Regions from separate parts of the Roseovarius sp. JB2-10 genome, predicted to be linked through region 1. Evidence: riboswitches for the same ligand, from Rfam matches in the RefSeq annotation. Region 1 holds a riboswitch; each other region holds the start of a gene.
What was found. A riboswitch is a leader RNA that binds a small molecule or an ion and turns the genes downstream of it on or off. The one in region 1 is predicted to bind cobalamin.

Region 2: another riboswitch for cobalamin. It lies ahead of ACZ1HJ_RS07010 (DUF1636 family protein); the one in region 1 lies ahead of ACZ1HJ_RS15400 (hypothetical protein).
Region 3: another riboswitch for cobalamin. It lies ahead of ACZ1HJ_RS11750 (CbtB domain-containing protein); the one in region 1 lies ahead of ACZ1HJ_RS15400 (hypothetical protein).
Region 4: another riboswitch for cobalamin. It lies ahead of ACZ1HJ_RS06945 (energy-coupling factor ABC transporter permease); the one in region 1 lies ahead of ACZ1HJ_RS15400 (hypothetical protein).

Annotation. Positions count from the first base shown of each region.
Region 1 is NZ_CM146337.1:3,075,507-3,079,858, reverse strand. It holds gene ACZ1HJ_RS15410 (Mrp/NBP35 family ATP-binding protein) at 1-1,036, opposite strand, end outside; gene ACZ1HJ_RS15405 (DUF1127 domain-containing protein) at 1,285-1,506, shown strand; gene ACZ1HJ_RS15400 (hypothetical protein) at 1,744-2,007, opposite strand; cobalamin riboswitch at 2,115-2,302, opposite strand; tRNA gene ACZ1HJ_RS15395 (tRNA-Ile) at 2,402-2,478, opposite strand; gene purM (phosphoribosylformylglycinamidine cyclo-ligase) at 2,587-3,633, shown strand; gene purN (phosphoribosylglycinamide formyltransferase) at 3,630-4,223, shown strand; gene rnd (ribonuclease D) at 4,306-4,352, shown strand, end outside.
Region 2 is NZ_CM146337.1:1,408,923-1,413,274, forward strand. It holds gene cobW (cobalamin biosynthesis protein CobW) at 1-484, opposite strand, end outside; gene ACZ1HJ_RS07010 (DUF1636 family protein) at 489-869, opposite strand; cobalamin riboswitch at 956-1,177, opposite strand; gene cobO (cob(I)yrinic acid a,c-diamide adenosyltransferase) at 1,214-1,834, shown strand; gene ACZ1HJ_RS07020 (DUF4145 domain-containing protein) at 2,106-2,810, opposite strand; gene parE (DNA topoisomerase IV subunit B) at 2,803-4,352, opposite strand, start outside.
Region 3 is NZ_CM146337.1:2,340,944-2,345,295, forward strand. It holds gene ACZ1HJ_RS11740 (lipoprotein-releasing ABC transporter permease subunit) at 1-885, shown strand, start outside; gene ACZ1HJ_RS11745 (ABC transporter ATP-binding protein) at 878-1,561, shown strand; cobalamin riboswitch at 1,658-1,859, shown strand; gene ACZ1HJ_RS11750 (CbtB domain-containing protein) at 1,890-2,060, shown strand; gene ACZ1HJ_RS11755 (CbtA family protein) at 2,065-2,766, shown strand; gene ACZ1HJ_RS11760 (hypothetical protein) at 2,795-3,271, shown strand; gene ACZ1HJ_RS11765 (DUF1636 family protein) at 3,268-3,624, opposite strand; gene ACZ1HJ_RS11770 (Ldh family oxidoreductase) at 3,780-4,352, shown strand, end outside.
Region 4 is NZ_CM146337.1:1,394,723-1,399,074, reverse strand. It holds gene cobM (precorrin-4 C(11)-methyltransferase) at 1-225, shown strand, start outside; gene ACZ1HJ_RS06955 (cobyrinate a,c-diamide synthase) at 222-1,535, shown strand; gene cobA (uroporphyrinogen-III C-methyltransferase) at 1,532-2,257, shown strand; cobalamin riboswitch at 2,275-2,486, shown strand; gene ACZ1HJ_RS06945 (energy-coupling factor ABC transporter permease) at 2,560-3,237, shown strand; gene cobF (precorrin-6A synthase (deacetylating)) at 3,300-4,055, shown strand; gene ACZ1HJ_RS06935 (putative bifunctional diguanylate cyclase/phosphodiesterase) at 4,149-4,352, opposite strand, start outside.

The DNA of each region.
Region 1 (4,352 bases):
CGGCATATGCTTCGGCCATGGGGCCATCTCCCGCCGCGATTGGTGTGCCGCTGTCGCCCGCCAATCGTGTGTCCAGATCAATCGGCAACGCGCCCAGAAACGGCAAGCCCAGGCGCTTGGCCTCGTCGGACACGCCGCCATGGCCGAAAATCTGTGCTTCATGTCCGCACTTGGGACAGTGGAAGGTCGACATGTTTTCAATCAACCCCAGCACCGGTGTTTTGAGGGTGTTGAACATGTCCATGGCCTTGCGCGCATCGATCAGTGCCACGTCTTGCGGGGTTGATACGATGATGGCGCCGGAGGGTTCTGCCTTTTGACAAAGCGTCAATTGAACATCCCCGGTGCCGGGTGGCAGATCAACGATCAGCACATCCAGATCGCCCCAATTGACCTGACTGATCATCTGTTGCAACGCGCCCATCAACATCGGACCGCGCCAGACAACGGCTTTGTCGGCCTCCAGCATCAGGCCGATCGACATCATCGTCACGCCGTGGGCTTTCAGCGGCTCGATGATCTTGCCATCCGGGCTGGCGGGCCGTTGCGACACGCCCATCATGCGCGGCTGGCTTGGCCCGTAGATATCAGCATCAAGCAGTCCAACGCGCCGCCCGGCGCGGGCAAGTGCGACGGCCAGATTGCTGGAAACGGTTGATTTGCCCACGCCGCCCTTGCCGGAACCGATGGCCAGGATAGAGGCCACGCTGGCGGGTTTGAGTGGTGTGGATTGCGGCTTGGGGTGCCCGCCAATCTTGAGGCTGGGTGGCGCGGGCGCGGCGGGGGCCGGGCCATGGGCGGTCAGGGCAACGCTGACGGTGTCAACACCCTCCATGTCCAGCACAGCGCGTTCAGCCGCCGCGCGCAGCGGCTCCATTTGGGCGGCAATCTCCGGGCTGGGGGCTTCGATCACAAACCGGACATCCGCGCCATCGATATGGAGTGCACGGATCATATCGCGCGACACCAGGTTGCCGCCACCGGGCAGTTCAAACTGCGACAGGCGGGATTTTATGTCGTCAACGCTGCGTGGCATCGCGCCCTCCCTCAAGCTCTGTGCCATAGGTGACAGGTTTGCGGCAAAGGGCAAGGCCTCGCACCACGTTAACCATAATATTGAGCAAAAATATGACGTTAGGGAAGGGTGAGCCATGCAATTGCTGCATGGCAGCATTGATTTGGTCAGGGGTTGTGCACCTGCAGCAAGAGCTTATTTAGGCGTCAACGGAAGCGATGAGGCCCATCGGGTGGTCGCATGAACAGAAGACGCAAGGAATAGAAGAGATGGCTTTTGCACATCAAAATCGTTCGGCCACCAGCGGCCTGAAATTGGACATGAGCGCCGCGATCCACGCGCTCATCACCCGTGCTCAGAATTACCGGGCGTACCATCGGACCATCGATGAGCTCTCGGTTCTGACAAACAAAGAATTGGCCGATCTGGGCCTCAGCCGGTCGGAAATCCGACGCGCGGCGCATGAGGTTGTGTACGGCACACACGGCTAAGGCGGCGTGACGCGATCGGGTGTCCTCGTCTCCTCCTCCCTGAGGGCATCTGACAGCGGCGGCAATCTCCTCTCCTCCCTCGGAGATTGCCGCCGACTAAAATACCGGCCCGGTGGGCCAACCTGAGATTACGAATGATCTCCTCCTCCCAGGGGTCAAACGTAGATAGAACGGCGGCGTCTCCTCCTCCCTGGACGCCGTCGTTTTTCTTTTTAAACAACAATTTAGGGCGCGTGCCTAATGCACGGTGCGGGTGCGTCGGCGTCCGGGTCTGGCGCAGGCAATCGTGGCTTCGCGCAGATATCCGACAAAAGCGCGCGCGGCGTCGCTGCTGGCGTTTCGGGCGGCGGGGCTGGCCAAGGCCGTCTGTGCCGCTTCGGGTGTGCCACCATCCTTGGCGCAAAAGGCCCATTCCAGAAACCCAAGCCGCGCGGCGGATGTGGCATCCGGTCCCGTGGCGTCCATGGTCTCCAACCCGTTGAGAATGCGGGATATACTCATCGTCTTCAACTCCCTGACCACACCCCGGGTCAGATGGGGCGGAAGAAGAGAAGGCACGGATTGCGGGTGGCACTTGGCCTTGGCAACCGTTCCCACCGCCCTCCGCGGATTAACGTTTGTCCAAGGCTGGTTTCCGGACTTGGCGGGTTTCGGATGCAGCGCCTTCCCAGACCGATCTGGCCCAGTGGCGGTTGCCGCATCCCCCATCCTTACCGTTGCGGGGGCAGCGCCGGAATTGCACCGGCTTCCCAATTCTCCACCCCAAAAGGGCGGCACCATGGACCTCAACACTGACCTATAAAATTTTCGATCTCAAGAAGAATATTGAGGGGATGTTTTTCACGCGCTATCCGCGGCCAACCAAGGGCGGATAACGGCACGAGACGGTGAAAGGTGGTAGGCCCGGAGGGACTCGAACCCCCAACCAAAGCGTTATGAGCGCTCTGCTCTAACCAATTGAGCTACAGGCCCGACCTGAGGCCCGGGATACGCACGCGCGCGGGGGGCGTCAAGGCTTTGACGATTGCACCGCGCGGGCGATTGGTCTAACTGGCGGGCACGTGCAAACGGAGGGGCCCCATGAGCCAGACAAAGAACGGTGTGACCTATGCCGATGCCGGTGTGGATATCGATGCAGGCAACGCGCTCGTGGACCGGATCAAACCTGCGGCCAAGCGGACGGTGCGGCCGGGTGTGATGGCGGGGCTTGGCGGGTTTGGCGCGCTCTTTGATCTCAAAGGCGCGGGTTATGTCGATCCGATCCTTGTGGCGGCCACGGATGGTGTTGGCACCAAGCTTCGGATCGCGATTGATACCGGTAATGTCGACGGTGTGGGCATCGATCTGGTGGCGATGTGCGTCAACGATCTGGTCTGTCAGGGGGCTGAGCCGCTTTTCTTCCTCGACTACTTCGCGACCGGCAAGCTCGATACCGAGAGTGCCGCGCGGATCATCGAAGGCATTGCCGAAGGCTGCGTGCGCTCGGGCTGTGCGCTGATCGGCGGTGAGACGGCGGAAATGCCGGGCATGTACCCGGATGGGGATTTTGATCTGGCCGGGTTTTCCGTGGGCGCGATGGAGCGCGGTAGCGATCTGCCCGCAGGCGTGGCTGTGCGCGATGTGCTCCTGGGGCTGGCCAGTGATGGCGTGCATTCCAACGGTTATAGCCTGGTGCGCAAACTGGTTGAGATGTCGGGCCTTGGGTGGGACGCCGATTGCCCCTGGGCCGAGGGCACATTGGGTGCGGCCTTGCTGACGCCCACGCGGCTTTATGTGAAACAGGCATTGGCGGCGGTCAGGGCAGGGGGCGTGCATGCGCTGGCCCATATCACCGGTGGCGGTCTGACGGAAAACATCCCGCGCGTTCTGCCCGAAGACATGGGCGTGGCGATTGACCTGGAGGCCTGGGAGTTGCCCCCGGTGTTCAAATGGCTTGCGTCGCAAGGCGGCATGGCCGAGGCCGAAATGCTCAAGACCTTTAACTGCGGCATAGGCATGGTGTTGGCGGTAGATGCCGCGCAGGCCGGCGCGGTGCAGGCCTTGCTGGAGGGCGAGGGCGAAACCGTATCGCGTCTGGGGCATGTGACGGACACGCCCGGCGTGGCCTATTCCGGGGCGCTTCTTTGACCAAACGGGTGGCGATTTTGCTTTCGGGCAGCGGCTCCAACATGGTGTCGCTGGTGGATAGTATGACCGGGGATCACCCGGCGCGCGCCTGTCTGGTTTTGTCGAATAATCATGACGCGGGCGGGCTGCAGAAAGCGGCGACGCGGGGCGTGGAGACGGCCCATGTGGATCATCGCCCCTATGGCGAAGACCGTGCGGCGTTCGAAGATGTGCTGCATGCGCGGCTATTGGAGGCCAAGCCCGATATCATTTGCCTTGCCGGGTTCATGCGGGTGCTGACCGAAGGGTTTGTCAGCCGCTGGCAGGGTCATATGCTGAACATTCATCCCTCACTCTTGCCCAAATATCGCGGCCTCAACACCCACGCGCGGGCGCTAGAGGCGGGTGATACCGAGGCTGGATGCAGCGTGCATGAGGTCACACCGGCGCTCGACGAAGGCCCGATGCTGGGTCAGGCGCGGGTGCCGATCAAGCCGGATGACACGCCAGAAACGCTGGCCGCGCGGGTGCTGGCCCAGGAACATATCCTCTATCCTGCGGTGCTGCGCCGCTTTGCCGCCGGGGATCGGCGGATGATTACCCTGCCTTAACCTTTCCGGGCATTTCCATTTGCTGCGCGCTGCCTTATACGGGCGCAACTTCGCCCCCCGGGACAGACATCGAAGACATCTGATGATAACAATCACCACCACCGAAGACCTGGCCGCTTTTTGCAAGAA
Region 2 (4,352 bases), 1.7 Mb from region 1:
CAAGGCTCTCATCGGCCTCGCGCTGCGCCTGCACCGCATGTTCATCTGGCGCAAATCGGCCGGCAGCCACAGCCTCGGCATCGGCCAATGCGATCACGCCGTCCACGGTGATGCGCGAGCGGATCGCGGGCCAGTCAAAGGCTTTCAAAAGCGGTTTCGGAAGCGCCAGTCCGGAGGTCTCGATCAGGATATGATCCGGCGTCTCGGGCAGGGCCATCAGCGTTTCGATCGTGGGGATGAAATCATCGGCCACGGTGCAGCAGATGCAACCATTGGCCAGCTCGACGATATTTTCCGCCGGGCAGTTTTCATCCGCGCAGGTTTTCAGAATGTCGCCATCGACACCTGCCGTCCCAAATTCATTGACCAGAACGGCGAGGCGCTTGCCCTGCGGGTTCTGCATTAGGTGGCGGATCAGCGTTGTCTTGCCCGCCCCCAGAAAACCGGTGACGACAGTGACGGGAATTTTCGTGAGATCAGACATGGGGTTACTCCTGCGGGGGGATACGGGCGATGGATTGTTTGCGGAACACTTCGGGACGTTCGCGCCAGGGCACGATGCCATCTTCGGTGCCCGCATAGGCGCGGATGCCTTCGACGATTTGCGGCACGTGGGCGTCGGGGTCCATATCGCCGTAGATATACGTCCAGCGTGCGGGACCACCGGCCACGATCATCGAGCAGCCGCGTTTGCAGGCCGACAGGCACTCGACCGGGCGCAGGCGCACACCTTCGGGCAGATCCTCGGCCGACAGCGCCTCGTAAAGGCGCGAGCCGGGGCGCGGCCCTTCGACGTCGGTCTCCTGACCGGCGCGGCAGGTGGTACAGACGGTGACGACAATCTCGGCCATCTCATCCCTTTCATCCATAGGGGCGAAGTGAGGAGGGAGAAGCTGGCCAGCAGGGAAAGCACGACAGGCGATCCAACAGCCGGTCGCGAAACACCCCGTTCGCCCGTCACAAAACTGCGCTGGTAGGTCTCCCGGCTTGCGAATTTCGGGCTTGGGCCCGGCGGCTTGCCCACCTTCCCAGCCATTTGGGCCAGTGGTCGGGCATCCTCTTCGGTCACGGTCGCGGGGGCGGCTGCGCTTCGGCCCAAACCCGCAAAGGGTCGTTAGGCGTATCGCATTCCCTCTTAATCTGCCCTAAGACAGACACCAACGTATGCCTCACCTGCGGCATTGCGCCCCTTATTGTCAAGAAAGGATACGCCGTGTCAGATGCCGATACCGACGACAACGCCCGCCACGCCACGAAAATGGCCAAGAAAAAAGCCGCGCGCGACCGTATGATGGAAGACAAGACCGGGGAAAAGGGTCTGATCATTGTCCATACCGGCCCCGGCAAGGGCAAATCATCCTCTGGGTTTGGCATGATTCTGCGCTGTATCGCCCATGGGATGCCCTCGGCCGTGGTGCAGTTCATCAAGGGTGCGTGGCAAACCGGCGAACGCACGCTGATCGAAGAGAATTTCAGCGATCTCTGCCAATTCTACGCCATGGGCGAAGGTTTTACGTGGGAGACGCAGGACAAGGCGCGCGACATCGCGGCGGCACAAAAGGGCTGGGAAAAGGCCAAGGAGCTGATCCGCAATCCGGACATCCGCATGGTGCTGCTGGATGAGATCAACATCGCCATCCGGTATGAATACTTGGATATCGCTGAGGTGGTGGAATTCCTGCAGACCGAGAAGCCCGAGATGACCCATGTTGTCCTGACCGGTCGGAATGCCGCTGAGCCACTGATTGAGATCGCCGATCTGGTCACGGAAATGGCCGTGGTCAAACACCCGTTCCGAGATGGCATCAAGGCGCAGAAGGGCGTGGAATTCTGATCCGGAATTTCTGCCAAACCTGTTAGTTGTCCCTGCCAACGCGGGACTTTCCTTTGCGCGGCTTAAAGATTTGTCGGATCAGCGCGGTTTTCACCACGCCCGTGGCGCTTGCGACACGGGCAACGCCTGACCGCCCCCGTCACACCAGAGGTGTGCCGACTATGCTGGCGCGCCTGTGGCGCGACGGCGGGCTCTTCGCTTCCGCCCGCGGTCAGGCGATGCCCTTTGGGTGGGCAGCGGTGCGTGAGAGCACGAACCCTATGCGCGAATTTTAGCTTTCGGTGCTTCTTGGTGGAATACTTTTCTTAATTTTGTCGGTTTCGACCTTCAAAACGAAATGATCGCGAATGATGCTCTCCAAGATATCGACCATAGTGTCCAAGTGTTCCGGCTTTGGCATCCAACCTCGATGTGCTGCAGCGCTTCCAGCATCGATCAAAACTTCCAAGAATCCTTTTTGAACATCGCTTATATGTCCTCTCTTTCTAAGAGCATCGAGTTTTTCGGCGAACGAATGCTTGGTGTTTACTCCTAGCAATTCAGATGTTCTGTCGAAGGCAGTGCGAAGACCAATTGCAGCAAAAACTGGCATATCGTTTTGCAGGCATTTGTAAATGCTGTGCAACAAATCATACAAAGTTTTGTCAGCGGATACCAAACGGAAATGTGACCAAGACGGAATAGGCCTACTTTGAATTGAAGGGAAATACGCTTGCCTTTTGTAATATACTCGTTCTTCCCTACCAGTTTCGTAGTCCATTTCGTACCCGAAATCTTCTGTATCTGAGGAAGATTTAGCAAAGAAAACAGTTTCACAGCCCCTGCAGCCAAACACATAATATTCATCAACTCCCGAGACATCTGGACCATCCCATTTGTCGATCTTTTCGAACAGTGTATCTACGCGTCGTTCTTCCCTGCAGTTTGGACAAGGTCCTTTACGCGAAGAAACGTCACCAAAAGCTCCTTTATACATCCAACTCCTCCACGAACCGGGCATTCTCCTGGATATACTGGAACCGCAATTCGGGCTTTTTGCCCATGAGGCGTTCGACGAGGTCTCCGGTCTCTCCCGGTTCGTCCTCGTCTATCGTCACACGGATCAGTTTGCGGGTTTTGGGGTCCATCGTGGTTTCCTTGAGGTCCTTGGCGTCCATCTCCCCCAGGCCCTTGAACCGCTGCACGTCGATCTTGCCTTTGCCGCCCAGACCTTTCTCCATCAGCGCATCTTTTTCCGCGTCATCGGCCACGTAAACCCGCTTGGCCCCTTGGGTCAGGCGATAGAGCGGCGGGCAGGCCAGATACAAATGCCCGGCGTCAATCAGCGGGCGCATCTGGGTGAAGAAGAACGTCATCAGGAGCGATGCGATATGCGCGCCGTCCACATCCGCGTCGGTCATGATAATGATCTTTTCATAGCGCAGATCGTCGATATTGAAGCGCGAACCCATGCCACAGCCAAGGCTTTCGCAGAGGTCCGAAATCTCGGCATTCGAGCCCAGTTTCGACGATGCGGCACCAAGCACGTTCAGGATCTTACCCTTGAGCGGCAGCAGGGCTTGCGTCTTGCGATCCCGCGCGCCTTTGCCAGAGCCACCTGCTGAATCGCCCTCGACGATAAACAGCTCCGTGCCCTCGCGGTCTTTAGACGAACAATCGGTCAGTTTGCCGGGCAGGCGAAGTTTTTTCGTGGCGGATTTGCGTTGGGTTTCTTTCTCCTGTCGGCGGCGCAGGCGCTCTTCGGCCCTGAGCACGAGAAAATCTAGGATGGCGCCTGCGGATTTCGTATCGGCCGCCAGCCAGTTGTCAAAGTGATCGCGGACGGAGTTTTCCACCAGCCGTTGCGCCTCGGTCGTGGCCAACCGGTCCTTGGTCTGACCCACAAACTCCGGTTCGCGGATGAAGCACGAAACCAATGCGCAACCGCCTGTCATCAGATCATCGCGGGTGATCTGGCCCGCCTTGCGGTTGTTGACCAGCTCGCCATACGCCTTGATGCCCTTGAGGATCGCGGCCCAGAAGCCCGCCACATGGGTGCCGCCTTCGGGCGTGGGCACGGTGTTACAGTAGCTTTGCAGGAAACCGTCGCGCGATGGTGTCCAGTTGATCGCCCATTCGACCTTGCCGGGCTGCTGGAACCGTTCCTGAAAATCGACCGTGCCCGCAAAGGGCTGATCCGCATAGGTCGAGGCGGGGCCAAGCGTTTCCTTGAGGTAGTCGGAAAGCCCACCGGGGAAGTGGAACGTGGCCTCCTGCGGGGTGTCGCCATCGGCAATCGCGGATTTCCAGCGGATTTCAACGCCGGAGAACAGGTACGCCTTGGAGCGGATGGATTTGAAGAGCCGCGCGGGTTTGAACCGATGGTGGCCAAAAATCTCTTCATCGGCGTGAAAGGTCACCCTGGTGCCGCGACGGTTGGGGGCGGTGCCGACCTTTTCGACCGGGCCCAGGGGGATGCCACGCGAAAACCGCTGTTCGTAGATTTCCTTGTTGCGGGCGACCTGAACGACCATCGAAT
Region 3 (4,352 bases), 730 kb from region 1:
CCCCGCATCGCCAATCCCGACACCGGCATTGGTGACATCAACAGCTTTGGCCCCATTCCCGACACGCAGGAAGCTACCGTGGCCATCGGTTCGGGCGTGGCGCGTGAGTTGGGCCTTGCTGTGGGAGATCGCATCAAACTGATCCTGCCCGGCGGTGTAAAATCGCCCCTGGGCGCGACGCCCCGGGTCAAAAACTATGATGTCGGATATATTTTTTCGGCCGGGCGGTACGACATCGATCGCACCCGCATCTACATGCCATTTGCCGAGGCGCAGAGCTTTTTCAACCGCGAAGGGCGCGCCGATGAATTGGAAGTGATGACCACCGATCCGGACCGGGTCGATGATCTCGCGGTGTCGCTGCTGCGCGCGGCGGGTGAAACGAGCCAGCTTTGGACATGGCGGGACGCCAGTGGCGGGTTTCTGCGGGCATTGGATATCGAGGACAACGTGATGTTCATCATCCTGTCCATTCTTGTGCTGATTGCGGCGATGAACATCACCAGCGGGTTGATCATGCTGGTCAAAAACAAAGGCCGCGACATCGGGATTCTGCGCACGATGGGCCTGACAGAAGGATCGATCTTGCGGGTGTTTTTCATTTGCGGTGCGTTCACGGGCATGATCGGCACACTCTTTGGCGTGATCCTGGGATGCCTGTTTGCCGTCTACATCGATCCGATCTTTTCAGTGGTTAACATGATGTCGGGGGGGCAGGCATGGGATCCATCGATCCGCGGCATCTATCATCTGCCAGCGCAATTAAACGCCCGGGATGTGCTCTCGGCGGTGGCCTTGTCGCTCGGGTTGTCCTTTGTCGTCACGATTTTCCCGGCGCGGCGCGCGGCCCGGATGAACCCGGTTGAGGCGTTGCGCTATGAGTGATGTGATGCTGCGTCTCGCAGGTGTTGAGAAGACCTATAACGCGGGCAAATCCAATGCCGTTCAGGTGCTGAAGGATGTGCAGCTTGAGGTCGAAGCCGGTGAGATGGTGGCATTGGTCGCGCCGTCGGGCGCAGGCAAATCGACCTTGTTGCATATTGCCGGTCTGCTGGACACGGCCGATGCCGGTCAGGTGCAGATTGCGGGTACGGATATGACGGGGCTGAGCGATCGGCGCCGGACCGTGGCGCGCCGCCGGGATGTTGGGTTTGTCTATCAGTTCCACCATCTGCTGCCGGAATTCTCGGCGCTTGAAAACATCGTCCTGCCTCAACTGGCCAACGGTGTGGCGCGTGGTGTTGCCGAGGACCGCGCACGGGATTTGCTGACCAGGGTGGGTGTGGCCGAACGGGCGGGTCACAGACCCTCAGCAATGTCCGGCGGGGAACAGCAGCGCGTGGCGTTTTGCCGGGCCCTTGCCAATCAGCCGCGGTTGCTCCTTGCGGATGAACCGACGGGAAATCTTGATCCGGCGACGTCAGATCAGGTTTTCGCGGCACTTGTAGAGTTGGTTCGGGACACGGGATTGGCCGCCCTGATTGCGACGCATAACATGGAACTTGCTGCCCGAATGGACCGCGTGGTGCGTTTGGATAAGGGCGCTTTGGTGCGTGCCTGATGCGCGAAGCGCGCGGATTACCCCGCCAAAAGGTTAAAATCGATCCGTGATCCGGTGCCGGATGCAATATGCGTATTGACCGCGCCTCTATGTTTCTGGCACTGAGATAAGGCCGGTCCTTCGCGTCAATACTGGGGTGAGGGTAAAAGGGAATGCAGTGAGGATCCGTCCGACTCTGCGGCTGCCCCCGCAACTGTGAGCGGTGAGCAGGGCTGAAAACGCCACTGGAGAAATCCGGGAAGGCCAGCCTATGCATCGACCCGTAAGCCAGGAGACCTGCCGGTCTGGGACCACTAAACCCGTCGGGTGCGACGGAAAGGAAAATGAGATGAACGCTGTCACTGCTTCAGTAACAAAGACCAAATCAGGCCTCGGCGCCGCCGTTTTCGCAGCCTTCCTTGGCTTCGCGGTTGTTGCTGTTACAGGCCTTGCACAGGCTGAGACGCTGCACGCGGCCGCACATGACGTGCGTCACGCGACCGGCTTCCCCTGCCACTAAGCACGTGTTTACGCGCATACTGACCAGCGCGTTGTTTGCTGGTGCTGCCGCGGGGCTGATTGCCGCCCTGCTGCAGCTTGTCTTCGTTCAACCCGTCCTGTTGCACGCCGAGCTTTATGAAAGTGGTGAGCTTGTGCATTTCGGCGCGACGTCGACGGTTTCTGCACATCCCGATCTGGGTGGCATGGACATGTTGCGCGATGGTTTAAGCATCATCTTCAGCATGTTGATCTATTCCGGTTATGCTCTGATGCTGGTGTCGCTGATGTCTCAGGCGCAGGACCGTGGCGCTGTCATCAACGGCCGCACGGGATTGCTTTGGGGTCTGGCCGGTTTTGTGGCGGTGCACTTTGCGCCGGGCTTTTCTCTGGCACCCGAAGTGCCCGGTGTTGCCGCCGCGGATGTAAACGCACGGCAAATCTGGTGGTTGGCAACCGTGGCCACGGCAGGCGTCGCTATGTGGCTCATTGCCTTTGGACGTGGCTGGCTGGCCTGGGGTGTTGCTGTCGTTTTGCTTCTGGCCCCACATCTGATTGGCGCGCCAGAGCCTGATGTCTTCACCGGCCCTGTACCCACGGAAATTGGGGCGCATTTTGCGGCGCGTGCCTACGGCGTTGGGATGGCGGCATGGATCATCTTGGGCTGTTGTGCGGGCTATTTCTGGTCCCGCGATCCAGCGGCAGAAGGCATGACCCAGAACGCCTGACACGGCAGTGCATTTCGGAAAGGCGACCATGGACCGTTCAATCGTTCTGTTGATCATCGGGTTGGTTTTTGGCGGAGGCATCGGTTTTACGGTTGCCGCTGGCAATGGCATCACGCTGGATGGCCACGATCACGACATGCATGTCAGTGGCGGCATGGACCATAGCGCGCATGATATGCTGCTCTCTGTGCCGGCGGGCCCCGATGCGCCCGAGTTCGCGGTCGAGATATCAGCTGATCCCGTATTGGGCTGGAACCTGCATGTGATGCCGCGCAATTTTCGGTTTGCCCCTGACCGGGCCGGCCTTGATCATGTGGATGGCGAAGGCCACGCCCATGTCTATATCAACGGCGATAAACTCGCACGGCTCTACGGCCCTTGGATGCATATAGGTCAGTTGCCCGAGGGCGATGTTGAGGTGAAAGTCACGTTGAATTCCAACGATCACCGGCCGCTGGCCGTGGGTGATAGGCTGCTGGAACAGGTGGTGGACCTGAAAAACTAGTCCGTATCCAACGCCGGCACGCGCCCGATAAGGCAGTGTCGCAGGCGTCCACAGGGACGAGCGTCTTCGATCCAACCACGCGGGCTGTCGATATAGGCCTTCAGCGTGTTGATCACATCTTTCTGATCCGCTGCGGGATCAACCCCCGCAAAGAAACAGGTGGCGCGGCCAGCCCCTTGCAAGGCCAGGGATACAGGCGCGGCACAGCCGTTCATGCAGTCTTGCGTTTTGACAACAATGGGCACGGTCAATGCGGCAGCGTCGATCGCTGCGGCCAGTGCTTCGCCCGCCGGGTCCCCTTCGGGCAGGCAGGTCGCGCACAGACGTAGGATAATTTTGTCTTTCTGGCCCATTCCGACTCTCCGTCACGATGCTGACGGGGGTGTTAACGCATTGAATGGCGCTGCGCCATTGCGGTCTCTGTATGTTTGTAAGTCGCGCGTGTAAAACAAGCGATTGACCCCGGCGGTGCAAGTGCCCAAAGTCCCGCAAAATTATCGGAGGCGACATGGTAGATATATCTCTGGATCAGATCGAAGCAACCAGCCGCGCAGCGCTGGAACGTCATGGTGCCGCGCCGTGGATTGCCGCCTCTGTCGCAGATGCGGTGCGCAAGGCCGAGGCCGTGGGTAACAAGATCTGTGGGCTTTATTACCTCGAGAGCTACTGCACGCAGCTGAAATCGGGCCGGGTCAATGGCACCGTCGATCCGGTGGTCACACGGCCGCGTCCTGGTGCAGTTAAGGTCGATGCCAAATTTGGGTTCGCCCAGCCTGCGTTCGCCCGGGGTCTGCCCGAGGCGCTGGCTGCTGCGCGCGAATGTGGCGTGGCCAGTCTCGCGGTAGGTCATGCGCATACCTGCACTTCGCTGGGATATTTTACCGAACAGATTGCGGCTGAGGGATTGATCGCTCTGGGGCTGACGAATGCGTCGCCCATCGTCGCCCCGCCGGGGGGTAAGACCCGTGTCATCGGCACCAACCCGATTGCGTTTTCCGTGCCGGACGGCAAGGGCGGCATTGCCATGCAGTTTGACCAATCGACCACCACCGTGGCCCTTGGCAAGATCACCATGGCCAAA
Region 4 (4,352 bases), 1.7 Mb from region 1:
GCCGTGGTCTGGCGCGCCACCTGGCACGATCAACGCATCGTTCGGGCCACGTTGGACACTGTGATTGACGCAACCGAAGGTGAACGCGGACGCACCGCACTGATCATGGTGGGTCGCGCACTCGCTTCTGACGATTTCGACGAAAGCTGCCTCTATGCCGGTGACTATGACCGCCGCTTTCGACCTGTGGGCACTGACCCGCGTTTTCCGGAGACACAAGAATGACCCTGCCCCCTGGATTGATGATTTCCGCCCCGGCCTCTGGCACCGGCAAAACCACGTTGATGCTGGGACTGCTGCGTGCCTTTGCAAAACGTGGCGTCACCGTGCAGCCCTTCAAAAGCGGGCCGGATTACATTGACCCGGCCTTTCATCTGGCCGCATCCGGTCGGCCATCTTACAACCTCGATAGCTGGTCCATGACCCCCGATCTGCTCGGGCATCTTGTTGGTGCGGCTTCCGGCGCTGATCTGGCCCTTGCCGAAGGTTCTATGGGGCTCTTTGACGGCGTGGCTGTGCCCGGTGAAACCGGTAGCGGTGCCAGCGCGGACATTTCTGCCATGGCCGGGTGGCCCGTCATCCTGATCCTCGATGTGTCCGGGCAAGCGCAATCTGCAGCCGCGACAGCACTCGGGTTCGCCAGTATGCGACCCGATGTGCCCCTTGCCGGTGTGGTGCTGAACCGCGTGGCAAGCCCCCGCCACGAAACGCTCTTGCGCGCCGGCATGGAGCAGGTGGGCGTACGTGTTCTGGGCGCGCTGCCCCGTCGTGGTGCTGTCGAACTGCCCGAGCGACATCTGGGCCTTATTCAGGCGGAAGAGCAGCCGGAATTGCAGGCGCTTTTGGACGAAGCGGGCGCGTTTATCAGTGAAAACCTGGATCTTGATGCCTTGTTGCAAGCGGCAGGTGAGACGCGGCTTGGCCAAGGTCAAAAACAGCAATCACAACCGCCCGGACAACGTGTTGCACTGGCGCGCGATGCAGCATTTTCCTTTGTTTATCCGCACCTTCTGGACAGTTGGCGCACAGCTGGCGCGGAAATCCTGCCGTTTTCACCCCTAGCGGATGAAGCGCCGGATGACAGCGCAGATATCTGCTGGTTGCCCGGTGGATATCCTGAATTGCATGCCGGAAAACTGGCCGCCGCGGCGCATTTCCGTTCAAGCCTTCGAGACTTCGCCGCAACCCGACCTGTGCACGGCGAATGCGGTGGCTACATGGCGATGGGTGCTGGTTTGGTCGACAAAGACGGTGTTCGCCATGAAATGGCTGGTTTGCTGGGCCTTGAGACGTCCTATGAGAAGCGGAAAATGCATTTGGGCTATCGTCAGGCCACGTTGCACGCGCCGATGCTCGGACATGAAAAGGGCGCGCGGTTGCGGGGGCACGAATTTCACTATTCGACCATACTTGCACAACCGGATACGCCGCTTGCATTGGTGTCGGACTCCAACGGCTTGGAAGTCCCGGAAACAGGTTCGTGCCGGGGCAACGCAACCGGCACTTTCTTTCACATGATCGCCCGCGCCACATGAGCGGATTCGTCTCTTTCGTCTCCTCGGGTCCTGGCGATCCGGAGTTGCTGACGGTCAAAGCCGTCAAACGGTTGGAAGAGGCCGATGCGGTACTTTTTGACGATCTCTCCTCCGGGCCTATCCTGTCACACGCGCGCGACGACGCCGATTTGATCGGCGTAGGCAAACGCGCCGGACGCAACTCGCCCAAACAGGAACATGTCAGTCGCTTGTTGGTGGATCATGCCACCGCTGGATTACATATCGTACGTCTCAAATCCGGGGATGCAGGTGTGTTCGGGCGACTGGAGGAAGAAATTGTAGCCCTACGACAAGCGGGCATCGCGTTCGAAATTATCCCGGGTGTCACATCGGCATCTGCGGCGGCGGCGGCGGCGGCCATCCCTTTAACGCGCCGTTTGACAGCCCGTCGCTTGCAATTCGTGACGGGTCACGACGTGACCGGCCAATTGCCTGACGGCTTGAACATGGCTGCTCTGGCTGACCCGCTGGCCACAACGGTCGTTTATATGGGGCGGCGCACATTCACACAAATGGCCAAACTGTTGATCGAGGCCGGATTGCCACCGAATACACCCGCGCTCTTGGCCGAAGCCGTTACAACCCCTGAACAGGTGTTGAGCCGACACACAATTGCCAGTCTGTCGGAGACACTGACTGAAGCGTCGGGAACCGCCCCTGCCCTTATTTTATATGGCCCACTTGCCGATGAGCAGGATTGACAGCACTGTCTGTCGTATGAGACGCAAGCGGTGACGGTCCCGATCAAGCGCCAAGCGCTCGGGGTAAAAGGGAACACGGTGCGGTGTAGCCAAAAGGCGCCAAATCCGTGACTGCCCCCGCAACTGTAAACGGCGAGCAGACCGCAATGCCACTGAACCAATGGTTTGGGAAGGCGCGGCACGCATCGACCCGTGAAGTCAGGAGACCTGCCGTCGCGGGGCACGCCCCAACACAACCCGCCCCAAAGAGGGCTAAATCGTCATTTCATGGCCGTCGGGGAAGACGGCAAGGAGATCAAAACATGCATATTGAACCCGGTATCGTCGTCGGCGCCAAACTCGCGCTGTCCTATGCAACTGCCGCAGGCGCGGTCGGCGTCAGCGCAAAACTGGCGTGGGACGCGCTGCGCGACAGCAGCGCGCTGTCATTTGTGGGACGGATTGCAATCGCCAGCGCACTCACATTCGTTTTCTTCCAGGTACTGCCGCACTATCCCGTGGGCGTCAGTGAGGTACACTTTATTCTCGGCTCCACGCTGTTCTTGCTGTTGGGCGCTGCGCCCGCGGCCTTTGGACTGGCTCTTGGCCTGCTGGCACAAGGTGTGTTTTTCGCCCCGGCGGATTTGCCTCAGTATTTCATCAATGTGACGACACTGTTGGTGCCTCTATTCGCCGTGCAGGCATTGGCAAAACGTCTGATCGCCCCTGACACAGCCTATGTGGATCTGACATACGGACAAACCTTGGCGCTTTCGACCGCGTATCAAGGTGGTGTTGTAGCATGGGTGGCCTTCTGGGCACTTTATGGGCAGGGTTTTGGTGCCGAAACTCTCGCATCCGTCGGCGCGTTTGGCGGGGCTTACATGCTGGTTGTTCTGATTGAACCATTGGTCGACCTTGCCATTCTAGCCGGTGCGAAATCCGCGCGTGATTTGACAAAGAGCGGTCTCTTCAATCAGCGCCTGCATCAACCGGGTTAACCCCGTACACGAAGACGTGGCCTTGCGGTGTGCGGGGTCACGACTTGAATTTTGAGGTCTCGATGATTGCGCTTTCACTGATCGGTATCGGAACAGGCAACCCGCAGCATGTGACCCTTCAGGCGATTGATGCGTTGAATGCATGTGACGTCATTCTCATTCCACACAAAGGCGCACAAAAGGATGACCTTGCCGAGGCAAGGCGCCAAATCTGCGCGCAGGTTCTCAAACCCGATGGTCCTGTCATCCGCGAGTTTGATTTGCCGGTGCGCGATGCGAAAAACCCCGATTACCATGCCGGCGTGCATGATTGGCATGATGCGATTGCCTCGGTTTGGGCTGCCGAACTGATTGCTGGTTTGCCCAACGGTGGGCGCGCTGGATTTTTGGTCTGGGGCGATCCATCGCTCTATGACAGTACGTTGCGCATCGTCGACCGGTTGCGTTCGCAGATTTCGATCACTTTGAATGTGGTGCCGGGCATCACGTCCATTCAGGCGATGACAGCAAGCCATGCGATCCCATTGAACACAATCGGCGCGCCGGTCACAATCTCAACCGGTCGCCAATTGCGCGACAATGGGTGGCCTGCAGATACGGAAACACTGGTGGTCATGCTTGACGGCGGATGTGCCTTTCAAACGCTTGCGCCCGACGCCTTTTACATCTGGTGGACGGCCTATGCGGGTATGCCGCAGGAAATTTCCCTTGCCGGTCCAATTGCCGACGTGATGGAAGAAATCATGGAAACCCGTGCAGCGGCGCAAAAGCGTCATGGATGGATCATGGATATCTACATGCTACGGCGCAAAACGTAGAGGGTGAGCCTTGGGGTTCAGTATTCGCCAAGTCGTTGGACACAAGCGCGTTAGTGCGAGTAATGCCCGCATCGATGGCAAAACACGTCGGTATCAAGACGCGATTGAATCGCCAGCATTCGCATTTTTGAGCATGGCATGTTTCAGCGCGATGTTTGGCTCTTTGGGGCGGCCATACAAGAACCCCTGCCCAAAGAATGCACCCATTCCGCGCACAATTTCTGCTTGCGCCTCTGTCTCAATCCCCTCAACCACGACAGCAAATTCAAGGTTGCGCGCGATCTCCAATACCGGGCC